One region of the Pseudomonas sp. FG47 genome, then DNA from elsewhere that is predicted to be linked to it. Evidence: predicted binding sites of a transcription regulator. Region 1 holds the regulator's gene; each other region holds the start of a gene.
What was found. The regulator sigma-54, encoded in region 1, starts transcription at its own class of promoters, with help from an activator protein. The targets are predictions, from matches to a motif close to ANTGGCATNNANNTTGCTNT.

Region 1 (6,361 bases):
CCCAGGAGGCACGTCATGCAGCATTGGAAACGCACCACCCAAGATGCAAACCGCCTGTTCGAGCAGGGCGAGCTGGTCGACGCCCGGGAGCACTACCTGCAAGCACTGGCCTTGGCCCAGGTGCTGTTCGAGCGCTGGCATGACGTCGACGAGGCGGTGGCCGCACTGGTCATCGCCCACCACAACCTGGCCGAGCTGCACCTGCGCCTGAACCAGCCGCACGAAAGCGCCGACTACCTGTGCGCGGCGCACCAGCGGCTGCTCCAGGCCAGCCAGGATCCGCGCCTGCCCCAGGCCCTGCGCGACACGGCCTTGCGCCACAGCGGGCGCACCTACACCGAACTGCTGAGTTTCATCGCCGAGTACGGCCAATACCCGCGTACCGAGCGCCTGCTGAACCGCCAGGCGCCCGCAGCCAGCGAGCTGGTCGCGCACGCGGACATCACGGATCGCAAACCTGCCTACGGAATCCATTGACATGCCACATACCTTGCCTGCGTTGCCCTACGCCTACGATGCGCTGGAACCGCACATCGACACCCAGACCATGGAGATCCACCACAGCAAGCACCATCAGACCTACATCAACAACCTCAACGCCGCCATCGAGGGCACCGAATGGGCCGAATGGCCGGTGGAGCGACTGGTGGGCGCGGTCAAGCAACTGCCCGAGAAACTGCAAGGGGCGGTGGTCAACCAGGGCGGCGGCCATGCCAACCACACGTTGTTCTGGACCGTCATGTCGCCCAAGGGCGGTGGCCAACCCGAGGGTCAGGTAGCCAAGGCCATTGACCAGCAGCTCGGTGGTTTCGAGGCGTTCAAGGAGGCCTTCACCAGGGCCGCGCTGACCCGGTTCGGCAGTGGCTGGGCCTGGCTCAGCGTGACCCCGCGCAAAACGCTGGTGGTGGAGAGTAGCGGTAACCAGGACAGCCCGCTGATGCACGGCAACACACCGATCCTCGGCCTGGATGTCTGGGAGCACGCCTATTACCTGAAGTACCAGAACCGCCGTCCTGAGTACATTGGCGCCTTCTACAACGTGGTCGACTGGACCGAAGTGGAACGCCGCTACCTTGAAGCCCTGAAGTGAGTCTGACCGGTATGCGCTCCGAGGTGATGTCTGTCAGCAGTGTGCGCCTGTTCCGCCTGGCGCTTGGGACCGTGCTGTTGCTGGTCGGCACCGCATTGCTGGTGTCGCGGGGCATCGCCTGGCTGGACCTGGAACCGCGCATGTTGCGAGCCCTGGAGGGCGGAGCACTGTGCGCATTGGGGACGGCCTTGGGCGCAGTGCCGGTGCTGGTAATCCGCAACATGCCAGTGGCCGTGGCCGACACCTTGCTCGGTTTTGGTGCCGGGGTGATGTTGGCGGCCACCGCGTTCTCGCTGATCATTCCCGGGCTGGATGCGGCCCAGGCCATCGGCTTCAGCCCATGGGGCGCCGGTGGTGTGATCAGCAGCGGCCTGTTGTTCGGCGCGTTGTGCCTGTTCCTGGTCGACCTCAAGGTCTCCGGTGCTTCGCCGCAGGCTCTGGTCGGCAGTGAGCAGCAACCGGTAATCGCCGCGCGGATCTGGCTGTTCGTCATTGCCATCATTGCCCACAACATCCCCGAGGGTATGGCCATCGGGGTTTCCGCCGGAGGCGGGATGCCTGATGCCGATAGCCTGGCCATGGGCATCGCGCTGCAGGATGTGCCGGAGGGCCTGGTGATCGCGCTGGTGCTGGCAGGGGCGGGCATGCCGCGCTTCAAGGCGTTCCTGATCGGTGCGGCATCGGGGTTGGTCGAACCGCTGGCCGCGGTGATCTGTGCCTGGCTGGTGAACATCGCCGAACTGTTGCTGCCGCTGGGCCTGGCCTGCGCGGCGGGGGCGATGTTGCTGGTGGTGACCCAGGAGATTATCCCCGAGTCACGCAGCAACGGGCATCATCGCCTGGCGAGCCTGGGGCTGTGTGTCGGGTTCTGCTTGATGATGGTGATGGATACGGCGATGTCCTGAGCCTGGCACTGCCCCCTGTAGGAGTGGCCTTGTGTCGCGAAAGGGGGCGAAGCGCCCCTGCGATTTATGCATCAAACCAATATTGCTGGGGCCGCTTTGCGGCCCTTTCGCGGCACAAGGCCGCTCCTACAGGGGCCGCGTTGTATCAGTCACTCGCCTTCGTCGAAGAAGTTCTCGATCAACGCGACCAGTGCATCCATGGCTTCAGCGTCCTGCTCGCCCTCGGTGTGCAGGTGCACCGGGGTGCCCTTGCCGGCGGCGAGCATCATCACCGCCATGATGCTCTTGCCATCCACCAGCTTGTCCGGCGCGCGACCGACCCGCACCTGGCAGGGGAAGCGCCCGGCCACGCCGACGAACTTGGCGGCCGCCCGGGCGTGCAGGCCCAGCTTGTTGATGATGGTGATTTCGCGGGCGGGCATCGTGGGGCGGATATCCTGTGGGCTAGAGGTCGCGATGGCGGACCTGGACGTTTTTCAGGGATTGCTGGAGCAACTGGCCGAGCCGCTCGGTGATGTAAACCGAACGGTGATGGCCACCGGTGCAGCCAATGGCCACGGTGACATAGGCGCGGTTGCTGGCGGCGAAGCGCGGTAGCCACTTGAGCAGGTAGCTGGAGATATCCTGGAACATCTCCTCGACATCCGGCTGGGTTGCCAGGTAGTCGATTACCGGCTGTTCGAGGCCGGAATGCTCGCGAAGTTCCGGCTTCCAGTAGGGGTTGGGCAGGCAGCGCACGTCGAACACCACGTCGGCATCCACCGGCATGCCACGCTTGAAGCCAAACGACTCGACCAGGAACGCGGTCCCCGGCTCCGGCTGGTTGAGCAGGCGCAGCTTGATCGAGTCGCGCAGCTGGTACAGGTTCAGGTTGGTGGTGTCGATCTTGAGGTCGGCCAGGTCGGCGATCGGCCCCAGCAGCTCGCTTTCGACGCGAATAGCCTCGGCCAGCGAACGGCTGTCGTTGGTCAGCGGGTGGCGGCGACGGGTTTCCGAGAAGCGCTTGAGCAGGGTGTCCTCGTCGGCGTCCAGGTACAACACGTCACACTGGATGTGCCGGGCGCGCGCCTCCTGGAGCAGGGTCGGGAAGCGTGACAGATGGCTGGGCAGGTTGCGCGCGTCGATGGACACCGCCACCTTGGGCTGTAGCAGCTCGGTGTTGATCAGCGCGTTTTCCGCCAACTGCGGCAACAGACCCGCCGGCAGGTTGTCGATGCAGTAGTAGCCGTTGTCTTCTAGCACGTCCAGGGCGGTGCTCTTGCCGGAGCCGGAGCGGCCGCTGACGATGATCAGGCGCATGGTCAGTGCTCGTTCTGTACGTCCAGGACGACCTGGAACAGGGCCTCGCTGCTGTCGGCGGCACGCAGGCGATCGCGAACCTCCTTGCGATCGAGCATGCTGGCGATCTGGCGCAGCAATTCAAGGTGGGCATCGGTGGCAGCTTCCGGGACCAGCAGCACAAACAGCAGGTCGACCGGGGCACCGTCGATGGCGTCGTAATCGATGGGGGCGTCCAGGTGCAGCAAGGCGCTCACTGGCGCGGTGCAGCCCACAAGCCGGCAATGGGGAATGGCGATGCCATTGCCAAAACCGGTGGAGCCCAGCTTTTCGCGAGCGATGAGCTTGTCGAAGACGTCTTGCATCTCCAGCTCGGGTACTTGCTCGGCGATCAGGGTGGCGACCTTTTCCAGGGCGCGCTTTTTACTGCCGCCCGGCACGTTCACCAGGGAACGGCCGGGGGTCAGGATGGTTTCAAGTCGGATCATGGATGAGGGGGATCAGCGGGCGGCTGCACCTTGCAGCAGGCTTTGCTGTTTTTCCTTGTGTTTTTTCAGTTGGCGGTCGAGCTTGTCAGCCAGGGCATCGATCGCGGCATACATGTCTTGGTGTTCGGCGTTGGCGACCACTTCGCCACCGGGAATCTGGAGTGTGGCTTCAACCTTCTGCTGCAGCTTTTCGACTTTCATGATCACCGTTGCATTGGTGATCTTGTCGAAATGGCCCTCCACGCGGGCGAGCTTCTCGAGCACGTAATCGCGCAGTGGTTGGGTGACTTCTACATGCTGTCCACTGATGTTGACTTGCATACAGCTTCTCCTTTGTTGCCCGTGCATAAAGAGGCAGGTCTTGCACCTGCCACTGAAACGCTGTGGCACATCCCGGGCTACATCAGTCGCTTGCGCTCGCTCGATGGGGCGATCCCCAGCGATTCGCGGTACTTGGCGACGGTGCGACGGGCTACCTGGATGCCTTGTGCCTCCAGTAAACCAGCGATCTTGCTGTCACTCAATGGCTTTTTCTGATTTTCCGCCGCCACCAGTTTCTTGATGATCGCGCGGATCGCCGTGGACGAGCATTCTCCGCCTTCGGCGGTGCTGACGTGGCTCGAGAAAAAGTATTTCAGTTCGTAGATGCCACGTGGCGTGTGCATGTATTTCTGCGTGGTCACCCGCGAGATGGTCGACTCGTGCATGCCCACCGCCTCGGCGATATCGTGCAGCACCAGCGGCTTCATGGCCTCGTCGCCGTGGTCGAGGAAACCGCGCTGGTGCTCGACGATCTGCGTCGCCACCTTCATCAGTGTCTCGTTTCGGCTTTGCAGGCTCTTGATGAACCAGCGCGCTTCCTGCAACTGGTTGCGCATGAAGGTGTTATCGGCGCTGGTGTCGGCGCGGCGGACGAATCCGGCGTATTGCGGGTTGACCCGCAGGCGCGGCACCGCTTCCTGGTTGAGCTCTACCAGCCAGCGCTCGCTGTCCTTGCGCACGATCACGTCCGGCACCACGTACTCCGGTTCGCTGGACTCGATCTGCGAGCCTGGGCGCGGGTTCAGGGTCTGTACCAGCTCGATGACCTGGCGCAGCTCATCTTCCTTGAGCTTCATGCGCCGCATCAGCTGGCTGTAGTCGCGGCTGCCGAGCAGGTCGATGAAGTCGCTGACCAGGCGCTGCGCCTCGCTCATCCATGGCGTCGAGGCCGGCAGTTGGCGCAGTTGCAGCAACAGGCATTCACCCAGCGAGCGGGCGCCGATGCCGGCGGGTTCGAATTGCTGGATGCGATGCAGCACCGCCTCGACCTCGTCCAGCTCGATGTCGAGCTCGGGGTCGAAGCCTGCGCAGATTTCCTCGAGGCTGTCCTCCAGGTAGCCCTGTTCGTTGATGCTGTCGATCAGGGTCACTGCAATCAGGCGGTCGGTGTCGGACATCGGCGCCAGGTTGAGCTGCCAGAGCAGGTGGCTCTGCAGGCTCTCGCCCACCGAGGTACGGGTGGTGAAGTCCCACTCGTCGTCATCGTTGCTGGGCAGGCTGCTGGCGCTGGTCTGGTAGATGTCTTCCCAGGCGGTGTCGACCGGCAGTTCGTTGGGAATGCGCTCGGCCCACTCGCCGTCTTCGAGGGGTTCGGCGCTGGTGGTCGGCTCCTGGAAGCTGTTGTCCTGGGTTTCGGCGGCCGGCTTGCTTTCGGCGTTGTCCGCCATCGGGTCGCTGTTGTCGAAATCGTCGCCGTCTTCCTGACGTTCGAGCATCGGGTTGGACTCCAGCGCTTCCTGGATTTCCTGCTGGAGGTCCAGGGTAGAGAGCTGGAGCAGACGGATGGCCTGTTGCAACTGCGGGGTCATCGTCAGTTGCTGGCCCATTTTTAGGACGAGCGATGGTTTCATGGCAGGGGCTTAATACCTTGTTCGCCGGCGCGCATGCGCCATCCACTACACGTAGGGCGCTTGGGCGCCGATTTTAAGCAAGTTATATGCCTGAAATTGCAGCGTTTGCCTAGTGCCCGGTCTCGGAAATACGTTCTCTTTTGGCGACGCTGGCAGCGTGCCCAGCACGCCGCGAAAAGCGAACAGCCTGTTTTCGAGACCGGGCACTGGAGCACTGTAACAACTTAAGTATCGATCAGGCCTGTGCGCCAGTGCCGCGGGCAGAACGGGTCAGAGTCGGAACTCGTGCCCCAGGTACACTTCCTTGACCAGCTGGTTGGCCAGGATGGTCTCGGCGTCGCCTTCGGCGATCAGCTGGCCATCGTTGACGATGTAGGCGGTTTCGCAGATATCCAGGGTCTCGCGAACGTTGTGGTCGGTGATCAGTACACCGATGCCCTTGTTCTTGAGGTGGTGGATGATCTGCTTGATGTCGCCGACCGAGATCGGGTCGACACCGGCGAAGGGTTCGTCCAGCAGGATGAACTTGGGCGCGGTGGCCAGGGCACGGGCGATCTCGACACGGCGGCGTTCACCACCGGACAGGCTCATGCCCAGGTTGTCGCGGATGTGGCTGATGTGGAACTCCTGCAACAGGCTTTCCAGCTCCTTGCGCCGGCCATCGCGGTCGAGGTCCTTGCGCGTCTCGAGGATCGCCATGATGTTGTC
Region 2 (6,361 bases), on a different contig from region 1:
CACGGCGCACCGCCACCGCCGACAAGGCCGATCTGTTCCTGGCGCTGCGCCCGGGCACCGACCTGGCGCTGCTCAACGGCCTGTTGCACCTGCTGCATGCCAACGGCCACACCGATGCCGGGTTTATCGCCCGGCACACCGAAGGCTGGGAGGCCATGCCGGCCTTTCTCGAGGACTATACCCCCGAGCGGGTCGCCGCCATCACCGGCCTGGACCCCGCCGCGATTCGTGAGGCCGCGCGGCTGATCGGCGAGGCCGGGGCGTGGATGAGCTGCTGGACCATGGGCCTGAACCAAAGCATCCACGGCACCTGGCACAGCAACGCGCTGTGCAACCTGCACCTGGCCACTGGCGCCATCTGCCGGCCTGGCAGTGGCCCGTTCTCGCTGACCGGCCAGCCCAATGCCATGGGCGGGCGCGAGATGGGCTACATGGGCCCGGGGTTGCCCGGGCAACGCTCGGCGCTGGAGGCCGGCGACCGCGCCTTCGTCGAGCGGCAATGGCAGCTGCCGGCTGGCACCCTGCGCAGCGAGGGCGGGGAGGGCACGGTGGCGTTGTTCGAGCAGATGCAGCGTGGCGAGGTGAAGGCCTGCTGGATCATCTGCAGCAACCCGGTGGCCAGCGTCGCCAATCGCCAACAGGTGATCGACGGCCTGCGCCAGGCGCAGTTGGTGATCAGCCAGGATGCTTTCCTCGACACCGAGACCCAGCGTTACGCCGATATCCTCCTGCCGGCGGCTCTATGGGCCGAGGGCGATGGGGTGATGATCAACAGCGAGCGCAACCTGACCCTGGCGCCGCGGGCGGTGGAGCCGCCCGGCGAGAGCCTGGAGGATTGGCGGCTGATCGCCCGGGTGGCCTGTGCCATGGGCTATGCCCAGGCGTTCGACTACCCCGACGCCGAGGCGGTGTACGACGAAATCCGCCGCTTCCACAACCCGGCCAGCGGCTACGACCTGCGCGGTATCGGTTATGCCGACCTGCGCCAGGGGCCGCGGCAATGGCCGAGCGCGCCGGGGCGCGAGGACCACCGCAGCCCGTTGCGCTATGTCAGCGAGGGAACGCTGGTGTTTCCCACGCCCAGCGGCAAGGCGCAATTCTTCGCCCGGCCCTGGTTGCCACCGGCGGAGCTGCCCGACGATGCCTTCCCTTTCGTGCTCAATACCGGCCGGGTGCAGCACCAATGGCATACCCTGACCAAGACCGGCAAGGTGGCGAGCCTGAACAGGCTCGAACCTGGCCCTTTCGTCGAGATCCACCCCAGCGATGCGCTGCGCCTGGGCATTCACGACAAGGACCAGGTGGCGTTGCGTTCGCGCCGTGGCCAGGCACGGCTGCCGGCACGCCTCAGCGATCGGGTGCAGCCCGGCAACTGTTTTGCGCCGTTTCACTGGAACGACCTGTACGGCGAGGGCCTGGCGATCAATGCGCTGACCTGCGACGCGGTCGACCCGACGTCCTTGCAACCGGCCTTCAAGCACTGCGCCGTGGCCCTTGAACGGTTGTCCGGCGAACGTATCGACGCCCTCGACCTTAGCCACCCGGAGCCTGCCACCATGCCCACTGCCACCCTGTCCCGCCTGCTTGGCCTGGAGGTGTTGCCGGCACCGGTGTTGGCCGAAGACGAGCGCCACTACCTGCAAGGCTTCCTGCTTGGCCTTGACCAGGCGCAGCGCCTCGGCGTGCCCAGCCTGCCGCCCGGCGCGCCCTTGGCGCCGGCCCGGCGGCTGTTCGTCGACGGCCTGCTGGCGGGCCTGTTCTACCCGGCGCAGGCTGTGCCGGGGAGCACCGCCGAGGCCCCTCGGCATCATGTGCTGTGGGCGTCGCAGACCGGCAACGGCGAGGGCCTGGCCGAGCGCTGCGCGCAGCGTTTGCGCGAGGCGGGGTTGGCCGTGGCGCTCAGTTGCATGCAGAACATTCACCCGGCACAGCTGCAGGGCGCCGCCAGCCTGGTGCTGATTGCCAGCACCTTCGGCGATGGCGAGGCTCCGGACAGCGGCGCGGCATTCTGGCAGGCGCTGCAGCAAGAGCAGGGCGCTAGCTGCGCCGCCCTGCCGTATGCAGTGCTGGCCCTGGGCGATTCGAGCTATGAGCAGTTCTGCGGTTTCGGCCGCAAGCTCGACCAACGCCTGGCCGACCTCGGTGCCCGGCGCCTGTTGGCGCGGGTCGATTGCGAGCCTGATTGCGAAGCGGCTTTCGCCGCCTGGCTGGATGCCTTGCTGCCGGAACTGGGCGGTAGCGCGCCGGCGCCCGCCGTGGCGCCGCCGCCAACCCGCGTCGGCAAACCCCAGCCCTGGTTGGCGCCGCTGCTGGAGAACCGCCTGCTCAATGGCCCGGGCTCGCGCAAGGAGACGCGGCAACTGGTGTTCGACCTGCGCGGCAGCGGCCTGAGCTACCAGCCCGGCGATGCCCTGGGGGTATGGCCGCGCAATTGCCCGGCACTGGTCGATGAACTGTTGGCGTTGATGGCGCTCGATGGCCAGGTCCAGGTTGAGCTCCAGGGCCAGGCGCCGATGGCGCTGCGCACCGCGCTGGAGCGCCACCTGGACATCACCCGGGTCAGCCGGCCGCTGCTCGAGGTGTTCGCCGAGCAGGCCGAGGGCCTGCGCCGTCTGTTGCTGCCTGAGTACAGTGCCGAGCTCAAGGACTGGCTGTGGGGCCGGCAGCTGGCCGATGTCCTGCAAGCGTTCCCCCAGCGTTTGCCCCTGGCCCGCTGGCTGGCGTTGCTCAAACCCTTGCAGCCGCGCCTGTACTCGATCAGCTCCAGCCCCTTGGCCCATCCCGACCAGGTGCACCTGACCGTCGCCACCGTGCGCTACGGGGCGCGCAAGGGCGTGTGCTCGACTTTTCTCGCCGACCGGGCGACGGCCCTGGAGGTGGCGATTTTTCCGCAACCGTCGAAGCACTTTCAGCTACCGCAGGACGATGCCACGCCGATCATCATGATTGGCCCCGGCACCGGTATCGCGCCGTTTCGTGGTTTTCTCGAGGAGCGCGAACAGCGCCGGGCGAGCGGCGGCAATTGGCTGTTCTTCGGCGAGCAGCATGGCGCCTGCGATTTCTATTACCGCGAGCAGTTGCAGGCCTGGGCAGCGAGCGGGCACCTGCGCCTGAGCACGGCGTTCTCCCGCGACCAGGCTGAGAAGGTCTACGTGCAGCAGCGCCTGCTGGCGCACGGCGCCGAGCTGTGGCAGTGGCTCGAGGCGGGGGCGGTGGTCTATGTCTGTGGCGATGCCCAGCGCATGGCCAAGGATGTGGACGCCGCCTTGCGTAAGGTAGTGGCCGAGCACGGTGGCATGGCTGCCGAGGCGGCGCAGGTTTATGTCGAGGGGCTGGCGCGGGACAAGCGCTATCGGCGGGATGTGTACTGAGCGCACCAGTGTGGTGAGCGCCGCACCGGGATGGTTCGTTTTGCCGCTGCTGGACGTTACGTGGGCGCGGGCTTGCCCCGCGAAGGAAGGCCGCGGATACGCCGGCCCTGGGGTTCGCCGCTGGCACTGGCTCATTCAGTTCCAGGCAATTGGCACAGTCCCTGCTTTGATCCAGCGACAACAGCCCCCCCGATCAACGGCGATCGTCCAGGGCCCCCAACTGATGAGTACAGGCAAAGGCGCCTGGAGCTTCGGCTCCAGGCGCCTTTTTGCGTTTTCCGTGAGCGAGGAACGGCTATGCAGGCAACAGCGAACGAGGCACAACGACCACGATTGGTCATCGTCGGCAATGGCATGGTCGGCCATCACTGCGTCGAGCAACTGATCGAGCGCGGCGCCCTGGCCCGCTTCGAGTTGCATGTGTTTGGCGAGGAACGCCAGCGGGCCTACGACCGGGTCCACCTGTCGGAGTACTTCACTGGCAGTTGCGCCGAGACCCTGGCCCTGTGCGCGCCAGGCTATTACCCGGACAACGGCGTGCACCTGCACCTGGGCGAAGCGGTAGTGGCGATAGACCGCCAGCGTCAGGAGCTGGTCACCGACGTAGGTCGCTACGGCTATGACCAACTGATCCTGGCCACCGGCTCCTACCCGTTCGTGCCACCCATCGAGGGCTCCAGCGGCGACGCACGGCTAGTCTACCGCACCCTCGACGACCTCGACGCGATCCGCGCCGCCGCCAGCGATGCCCGCCGTGGCGTGGTGGTCGGCGGTGGCCTGCTCGGCCTGGAGGCGGCCAACGCTCTCAAGTCTTTGGGCCTGGAAGCCCATGTGGTGGAGTTCGCCCCACGGTTGATGCCGGTACAGCTCGACGGCGAAGGCGGCGCTGCATTGCGCGCGCGCATCGAGGCGCTGGGCGTCGGCGTGCACCTGGCCCGCGCCACCCAGTCGATCAGCGCGGGCGAGCAGTACCGCTACCGGATGAACTTCGACGGCGGCGAGCACCTGGAAACCGACCTGGTGGTGTTCTCCGCCGGTATCCGCCCGCAGGACGCCCTCGGTCGCGCCTGCGGCCTGGAGGTCGCCGCCCGCGGCGGCGTGGTGATCGACAACCACTGCCGCTCCAGCGACCCGCGGATCTTCGCCATCGGCGAATGCGCCTCGTGGAGCGGCAGCGTGTTCGGCCTGGTCGCGCCGGGCTACGCCATGGCGCGCAACCTGGCGGCACTGCTGATGGGCGAGGCGGTGAACGGGTTCAGCGGCGCCGACCTGTCGACCAAGCTCAAGCTGCTGGGCGTCGATGTCGGCTCGATCGGCGACGCCCAGGGCGTCACGCCGGGCGCGCGCAGCTACCGCTTCATCGACGAGGCCAGTGCCTCGTACCGGCGGCTGGTGGTGGATGCCAGCGGCAAGCAGGTGCTCGGCGCCGTGCTGGTGGGTGACAACAGCTACTACGACACCTTGCTGCAATACGCCCAGAACGGCATCAAGCTGCCGGTCGACCCGGCCACCTTGATCCTGCCCCAAGGCGGCGGCGCGCCCGCCCTGGGTGCCGACGCCTTGCCCGCCGCCGCGACCCTCTGCTCATGCCACAACGTCAGCAAGGGCGCGGTGTGCGCCGCCATCGACGGCGGCTGCGCCGACCTCGCCGCGGTCAAGGCCTGCACCAAGGCCGCCAGCGGTTGCGGTGGTTGCGCGGCACTGCTCAAGCAGGTGGTCGAGCACGAGCTGAGCGCCCGCGGCGTGAGCGTGGACAAAAGCCTGTGCGAGCACTTCGCCTACACCCGCCAGGAGCTCTACGCCCTGGTGCGGGTCGAAGGCATCCGCACCTTCGGCGACCTGCTCGCCCGCCACGGCCAGGGCCATGTCGGCTGCGACATCTGCAAGCCGGCAGTGGGCAATATCCTCGCCTCGTGCTGGAACCAGCCGATCATGGACCCGGCGCTGGTGCCGTTGCAGGACACCAACGACACCTTCATGGCCAACATGCAGAAGAACGGCACCTACTCGGTGGTGCCGCGCATTCCCGGTGGCGAGATCACCCCGGACAAGCTGATCGTGATCGGCCAGGTGGCGAAAAAATACGACCTCTACACCAAGATCACCGGCGGCCAGCGTATCGACCTGTTCGGCGCGCAGTTGCACGAGCTGCCGCTGATCTGGGGCGAACTGATCGCCGCAGGCTTTGAAACCGGGCACGCCTACGGCAAGTCGACGCGCACGGTGAAGTCCTGCGTCGGCAGCACCTGGTGCCGCTACGGCGTGCAAGACAGCGTGGCCATGGCCCTGCGCCTGGAGGACCGCTACAAGGGCTTGCGCTCGCCGCACAAGCTCAAGTTCGCGGTGTCCGGCTGCACCCGCGAATGCGCCGAGGCGCAGAGCAAGGACATCGGCGTGATCGCCACCGACAAGGGCTGGAACCTCTACGTGTGCGGCAATGGCGGCATGCGCCCGCGCCACGCCGAGCTGTTCGCCACCGACCTGGACGACGAGACCCTGGTACGGCTGATCGACCGCGTGCTGATGTTCTACATCCGCACCGCCGACAAGCTGCAGCGCACCTCGGTGTGGCGGGAAAACCTCGAGGGTGGCCTGGACTACCTCAAGCAGGTGGTGATCGATGACAGCCTGGGCCTGGCGAGCGAGCTCGAGGCGCAGATGCAGCATGTGGTCGAGCAGTACCAGTGTGAATGGGCCAATGCCTTGAGCGACCCGGAAAAACTCAAGCGCTTCCGTACCTTCGTCAATGACCAGCGCGCCGACCCCGACGTGCACTTCGTCCGCGAACGCGGCCAGCGCCGCCCGGTGGCGCCGCTGCACCTGATTCCGACCCATGAGGAGGCTGTGTGATGAACCAGAGCAACAGGGCTGTGCAATCCGAGACCACCTGGCACAGTGTGTGCGCTGCCCATGACCTGGTGGCCGATTCCGGGGTGGTGGTGTGGCATGCCGGCGAGCAGGTGGCGTTGTTCTACCTGCCGGGGCAGGCG
Region 3 (6,361 bases), on a different contig from region 1:
GTTGGCGCCACTGGCGTTGACCACGTAGCCTTCCTTGTCGCTGTAGAAGGCGCCGGCACGGGTATAGATGCGCGAACCGTTGTCGTTCAGGGCAAAGAAGCCGTTGCCATCAATGGCCATGTCCAGCGCCTGGCCAGTACCGTTGATGTTGCCGGGGTTGAACATCTGCGAGACCGCCATGGTCTTCACGCCGCTGCCGACCTGGGTCTTGCCGCCGGCAGTGCCGCGGATCGATTGCGAATATTGGTCGCCGAACTCGGCGCGCGACGATTTGAAACCGGTGGTGGCGACGTTGGCAATGTTGTTGCCGGTAACGTTCAGGGATTTGTTCGCCGCATAGAGACCGCTAAGGCCGATATTGAAAGACATGTACTCGCTCCTTGTGCCGATTCTGCGGCGTTAAATTCCGATGGTGGTGACTTTGGAGATACCGACTTTGCCGATACCGGCCAGGTCGAGCATCATCTCGCTGCCATTCTGGAAGCTGACACTGTTGACCTTGGCCGGCAGCAGCGTGGCCAGCGTCTTGGCCTTGCCGTCGACCTTGGTCTCGGCGCTGAAGGTGTAGGTGCCCGGCTCGACCACCTCGCCCTTGTCGTTCTTGCCGTCCCAGATGAAGTCGGCGGTACCAGCCTTGCGCGCACCCAGGTCAATGGCCTTGACCACGTTGCCATCCTTGTCCTTGATGGTGACCTTGCCCTCGGTGATGTTCGAGGGCACCACGACCTGGCCGTTGAAGCTCTTGGAGGTGTCGACCACTGCCTTGTCGCTTGCCACGATCACCGAGCGACCGACCAGCGAGGTGGCCTGCAGCGCCTGGGACGAACCGATGCCGGTGAGGATGCCGTCAACCGACTCCTTGAGCGACTGGATACCTTCGAGGCTGCTGAATTGCGCCAGCTGCGCGACGAACTCGCCGTTGTCCTGAGGATCGAGCGGGTTCTGGTTCTTCATCTGCGTCACCAGCAACTGCAGGAACGCATCCTTGCCCAGCGCACTGCCGGCCTGGCCGGTGCTGGAGTCGGTCTTGCTCTTCTGCTTCTGCAGCGACTCCAGGTAACCACTGCCGACTTGTGTATTGGTATTGGTGGTAGTCATTGCGGCTCCCTGCTTACTGACCCAGGGTCAGCACTTTCTGCATCATGTTCTTGGCGGTGTTCATCAGCTCGGCGTTGGTCTGGAACGCACGGCTGGCGGAGATCATGTCGGCCATCTCCTCGACCACGTTGACGTTCGGGTAGTAGACGTAGCCGTCCTTGTTCGCCGCCGGATGGTTCGGCTCGTAACGCGCCTCGAGGTTGCTCTGGTCCTCGATGATGCCCTTGACCTGCACGCCCTGCCCCGCCTCGCCCTGGTCCTCGAACAGCGACTGGCCGGCGCCGGCCTGGGCCTGCTGGAAGGTGGTGGCGAACACCGGGTGACGGGCGCGGTAGGTCTGGTCGATGCTCGACGAGACGGTCTCGGCGTTGGCGATGTTCGAGGCGACGGTGTTCAGGCGCGTGTTCTGCGCGCTCATGCCGCTACCGGCGATATTGAAGACACTGGCAAGGGACATGGTCACTCTCCGCGCAGGGCCGATACCAGCCCTTTGAATTTACTGTTGAGCAGGGTGAAGCTGGCCTGGAAGCCAACGGCGTTTTCCGTGTAGTTCGATTGTTCGATCTGCGCGTCCACGGTGTTCTGGTCGATCGACGGCTGCATCGGCGTGCGGTACTTCAGGGTGTCATCCATCATCGCCAGGCCTTCGGCCTCGATATGGCGATTGTTGGTGCGATCCAGGGCAATGCGGCCTTTCTGCTGTTTGTCGGACTCGGCGGCGAGCACCGACGAGAAGTCCATGTCGCGCGCCTTGTAGTTCGGTGTGTCGGCGTTGGCGATGTTGTTGGCCAGCACCTCGGCACGCTGGGCACGGAAGCCCAGTGCCTTTTCGTGGATGCCAAGCGCCTTGTCGAAGCTGATGCTCATGTCGGGGAACCTTCGAAGGTTGACCAGAGTTTCGTTGGCTAACGCTAAAGCAAGGGCTGTGCCAACCAACAAAACCCCCATGAACACGGGGCCGCGCCCAGCAGCTCTACGCCCTCCTGCCAGAAAAGCGGCAAAGTGCTTCCGCCTGATAGCGACCAAGCGGCAATCGGCAGGCGGCAAAAGCGGCAATCCAAAAAATTGACGTCAATCATGCATGCCATATCGCCATCATTGGCGATAGCATTCGCACCCTCGCGCATCCGCTCAAACCAACACTGCATGTCGTCGCACGGATGCGCGCCGCTTTCACAACGTTTTCAAGACCAACCGCGGCAAGATGATCACTACCAGCCTCGACGGCGGCGCCCTCAAAGGCGATCAGCAAACCTACACAGACGATCTCGAGTTCGCCGGACGCTTCACTGGCCGTAGTCGCCAATCTTGGTGCCGGTGATGTGAATGCCGTCGCCGTGATGAATCATGGCGGACCCCAACGGCAGGCAAATCAGGCTTCGATGCCGATGTATTCTCGGCCCACGTACAGTACGCTTTCTGATTACTCGCGCGGTACCGCACAAATGAAAAGGCCGGCATCTCGCGATACCGGCCTTTTGGTCCTCACTTGGCCTGGTAGATGATCCCCGGACTGCACTGCACCATCTGGTAGTGGTCCGGCAGGCCATTGAGCGCCTCGGACGCCCCCAGGAACAGGTAGCCGCCCGGCTTGAGCGTGCCATGGATACGCATGAGGATGTCCTTCTTGACCTGGGCCGAGAAGTAGATCAGCACGTTGCGACAGAACACGATGTCGAACTTGCCCAGCGGCGCGTAGCTGTCGAGCAGGTTGTACGAGCGAAACTCGACGCGGCTGCGAATCGGCGGCTTGACCGCCCAACGCCCAGGCCCCTTGGTATCGAAATAGCGCTGCAGACGCTCCTGGGACAGCCCCCGAGCAATAGCCAGGCTGTCGTACTCACCAGTCTTGCAGTTGTTGAGCATGGCGCCAGAGAGATCGGTGGCAACGATCTGCGCGCCCATCTTCAACTGGCCCAGATTGGCGCGCTCGAACTCGTCGATGGCCATGGAGATGGAATACGGTTCCTGCCCCGACGAACAGGCCGCCGACCAGATACGCAGACGCTGGCCGGGATTACCCTTGATGAACTCCGGGATCACCTTGTTCTTGAGCACTTCGAACGGATAGGTGTCGCGAAACCACAGCGTCTCGTTAGTGGTCATGGCATCGACCACCTGCTCGCGCAGGCCACCGCGCGGCTGGGTCTGGATACGCTGCACCAGCTCGCCCAGCGACTTGATGCCCTGCTGCTCCATCAGCTTGTTGAGACGGCTAGAGACCAGGTACTGCTTATTCTCGCCCAGCAGGATGCCACAGGCTTTCTCCAGGAAGACCCGGAACTGTTCGAAATCCAAATTACCCGTAGACAATGCTGCCGCCTCTTCTTATATGTCGCGTGCGCCGGAGCCAGGCCCCGGCCGTTTCAATGTGCCGCCTTGATCCGGTCGACCACGCGCTGGGCGAGGTCGTCCGGCTTGAACTTGGCCAGGAAGTCGTCGGCGCCGACCTTCTTGACCATTGCCTGGTTGAATACCCCAGATAGCGAAGTATGCAGGCAGATGTGTAGTTTTTGCATGCGCGGATCGCTGCGGATCTCCGCCGTGAGGGTATAGCCGTCCATTTCCGGCATTTCAATATCGGAAATCATCATGAGGAACTCCTCCTCCGGACGCTTGCCCTCGTCCACCAGCTTGCGCAGGTAATCCAGGGCCTGACGACCGTCATTGAGCGCCACGACCTCGACCCCCACCGTCTGCAGGCAGCGGCTGACCTGCTTGCGCGCCACCGACGAGTCATCGACCGTCAGCACCCGCAACAACACCGCCTTGTCCTGCACCTCGGCATCGATCACCCCTTCGGACACCGACTCGGACGACGGCGCCACTTCGGCCAGCACCTTCTCCACATCGATGATCTCGACCATGCGGTTGTCGACCCGGGTGACCGCGGTCAGGTAGTGATCGCGCCCGGTACCCTTGGGTGGCGGATGGATCTCTTCCCAGTTCATGTTGACGATGCGCTCCACCGAGTGCACCAGGAACCCTTGGGTCTTGGTGTTGTACTCGGTGATGATGACGAAGCTCTTGCGCGTCTCTTCCTGAAGGCCCGGCAAGCCGGTGGCCATCGACAGGTCGAGGATCGGGATGGTCGCCCCGCGAATGTTGGCCACGCCGCGCACCACCGGATGGGACTTGGGCAGCAGGGTCAGATCCGGGCACTGCAGCACCTCGCGGACCTTGAACACATTGATGCCATAGAGCTGGTCGCCATTGAGGCGAAACAGCAGCAGCTCCAGGCGATTCTGCCCCACCAGCTGCGTGCGCTGGTTGACCGAATCCATCACTCCAGCCATGCCGGACTCCTTCAATGATTGCCTAAGTACCAAGTCGGCACGGGCTTTGCTTTTTTGAGCGCCATGTACACGAAAACGACATTTTTCCGACGACTGACGCGCCTGCTGACCGGTTCCCTGGCCGCATTGTGCCTGTTGGTACCCGGCACCCAGGCGCTGGCGGACGCTTTTACCTTGCCTGAACAGCTTATCGGTGTCACTCAAGGGTTTCTTGAATTCACCGTGGAGGATTATCTGGCGACCACCCAGACCCAGGGTCGCTACGAGATCCAGGTGAACAAACTCGATCCGCGCCTGCGCATGCCGCAGTGCAGCCAGCAACTGGACGCCTCGCTGGAGGGTTCCACGCCGCTGGGGCGGGTGACGGTGAGGGTGCGCTGCGACGGCGCGGCGCCCTGGACAGTGTTCGTGCCGGCCCAGGTGCGCCTGCTGCGCGACGTGGTGGTCATGACCCGCCCGCTCAAGCGCGACAGCGTCATCGGCGAAGGCGACGTGGCCCTGCGCGAGCGCGATGTCGGCAGCCTCGGCCAAGGCTACCTGACCCAACTGGACCAGGCCGTGGGCCTGAAATTGCTGCGCCCGACGGTGGTCGACCAGTTGCTCACCCAGCAACATCTGGAGCAGGCCGAGGTGGTGCGCAAGGGCGATCACGTGGTGATCGTCGCCCGCAGCGGCAGCCTCAGCGTACGCATGCCCGGCGAAGCACTGGACAAAGGCGGGCTGCAAACCCAGATCCGGGTGCGCAACCTCAATTCCAAACGAGTGGTCAAGGCCAGGGTGACCGGGCCAGGACAGGTCGAGGTGGCCATGTAGCCCAGGCTGCAGGACGATGACGGAAAGCTGGCGGTAAGGAACCGCGGGCCCTAAACTGTGTCTGAAATCGGGTTGCGCGGGCCGGCTTTGAGGCAGTGATGCATTCCTGTCTAAAGTTTCTTTCGGGTTGGCCGAAAACAAGGCATGCGTCCTAATACCCAGGGGTTCTGATCATGGTCATCGACTTCAGTCGTTTGAATAATTCTCCGTCCATCACGGGCGGCGTTCGCGGCAATGCCGCGCCAGGCACCGCCGAAAAAGCCGGCGAGGCCAGCGAGGCGCCCAAGCACGCCAGCGCCAGCGGAGAAGCGGTACATCTGAGCCCTGAGGCCCAGCAATTGCAGAAGATCAGCGACAAGCTGCGCGATCAGCCAAGCGTCAACAGCGCCCGTGTGGCCGAGTTGAAACAGGCTATCGCCGACGGCAGCTACAAGGTCGATGCCGACCGGGTCGCCAGCAAACTGCTTGATTTCGAAGCCCAGCGCTAACCTTCAGGCGCGCTGACTTCAAGGACGCAACACGCCAAGAGTTAGCCATGCACGACATCACTCTGCTGCAACTGATCGAAAACGACATCGCGCCCACGCAGGAACTGCTCGAGCTTCTGCAAAACGAAGCGATAGCCCTGCACGGCCGCGACATGGGGGTGCTGGAACAGATCCTGGCCCGCAAGCAGTCGTTGATCATCTTGCTCGAGCAGCAGGGTCGGCGCCGCAGCCAACTGCTCGCCAGCCTCGGCCTCAGTGCCGATCGTGCTGGCGCAGAAACCCTGGCGGCCCAGTCGAGCAATGGCCCGGCGATCCTCGCCCGGCTCGACGAACTGAGCCAACTGATGGATGCCTGCCAGCAGGTCAACGCCACCAACGGCCAGATCATCCAGGTGCAGCAGCACGTCACGGCCAACCAGGTCAGAATCCTTCAGGGTGGCGATTCTCCGTCGCTCTACGACAGCCGTGGCGGCACCTCGCCGATGGCCAAGCCCCGGGCGATCAGCCAAGTGTGATTAGTGGTATCAAGGCACGGAACATACTGGCAAAATGCCGTTAATTGCGTGTGTCGTTTTTGCCTGGAGATTGAAAACCCGTGTTCAATGAATCCGATGCTCCCCAGCCACCAAAGGTGCTGAGCACTCCTTTGGAGATTGCGGCCAACCT

Region 2: a site for sigma-54 is predicted at 3,520-3,539, ahead of nirB (nitrite reductase large subunit NirB). Genes of this name have one in related genera too.
Region 3: a site for sigma-54 is predicted at 2,012-2,031, ahead of flgB (flagellar basal body rod protein FlgB). Genes of this name have one in related genera too.

Annotation. Positions count from the first base shown of each region.
Region 1 covers NZ_JBMDJI010000042.1:22,143-28,503, forward strand. Annotated here, with positions in the region: gene ACODS5_RS21625 (DUF2753 family protein) at 16-477, shown strand; gene ACODS5_RS21630 (superoxide dismutase) at 479-1,090, shown strand; gene ACODS5_RS21635 (ZIP family metal transporter) at 1,102-1,995, shown strand; gene ACODS5_RS21640 (HPr family phosphocarrier protein) at 2,145-2,417, opposite strand; gene rapZ (RNase adapter RapZ) at 2,440-3,294, opposite strand; gene ptsN (PTS IIA-like nitrogen regulatory protein PtsN) at 3,297-3,761, opposite strand; gene hpf (ribosome hibernation-promoting factor, HPF/YfiA family) at 3,774-4,082, opposite strand; gene ACODS5_RS21660 (RNA polymerase factor sigma-54) at 4,160-5,653, opposite strand; gene lptB (LPS export ABC transporter ATP-binding protein) at 5,924-6,361, opposite strand, start outside.
Region 2 covers NZ_JBMDJI010000012.1:70,429-76,789, forward strand. Annotated here, with positions in the region: gene ACODS5_RS12040 (bifunctional nitrate reductase/sulfite reductase flavoprotein subunit alpha) at 1-3,371, shown strand, start outside; gene nirB (nitrite reductase large subunit NirB) at 3,669-6,221, shown strand; gene nirD (nitrite reductase small subunit NirD) at 6,221-6,361, shown strand, end outside.
Region 3 covers NZ_JBMDJI010000028.1:35,500-41,860, forward strand. Annotated here, with positions in the region: gene flgE (flagellar hook protein FlgE) at 1-369, opposite strand, end outside; gene flgD (flagellar hook assembly protein FlgD) at 400-1,098, opposite strand; gene flgC (flagellar basal body rod protein FlgC) at 1,112-1,555, opposite strand; gene flgB (flagellar basal body rod protein FlgB) at 1,558-1,965, opposite strand; gene cheR (protein-glutamate O-methyltransferase CheR) at 2,584-3,411, opposite strand; gene ACODS5_RS18790 (chemotaxis protein CheV) at 3,465-4,394, opposite strand; gene flgA (flagellar basal body P-ring formation chaperone FlgA) at 4,458-5,207, shown strand; gene flgM (flagellar biosynthesis anti-sigma factor FlgM) at 5,381-5,695, shown strand; gene ACODS5_RS18805 (flagella synthesis protein FlgN) at 5,743-6,210, shown strand; gene ACODS5_RS18810 (flagellar brake protein) at 6,291-6,361, shown strand, end outside.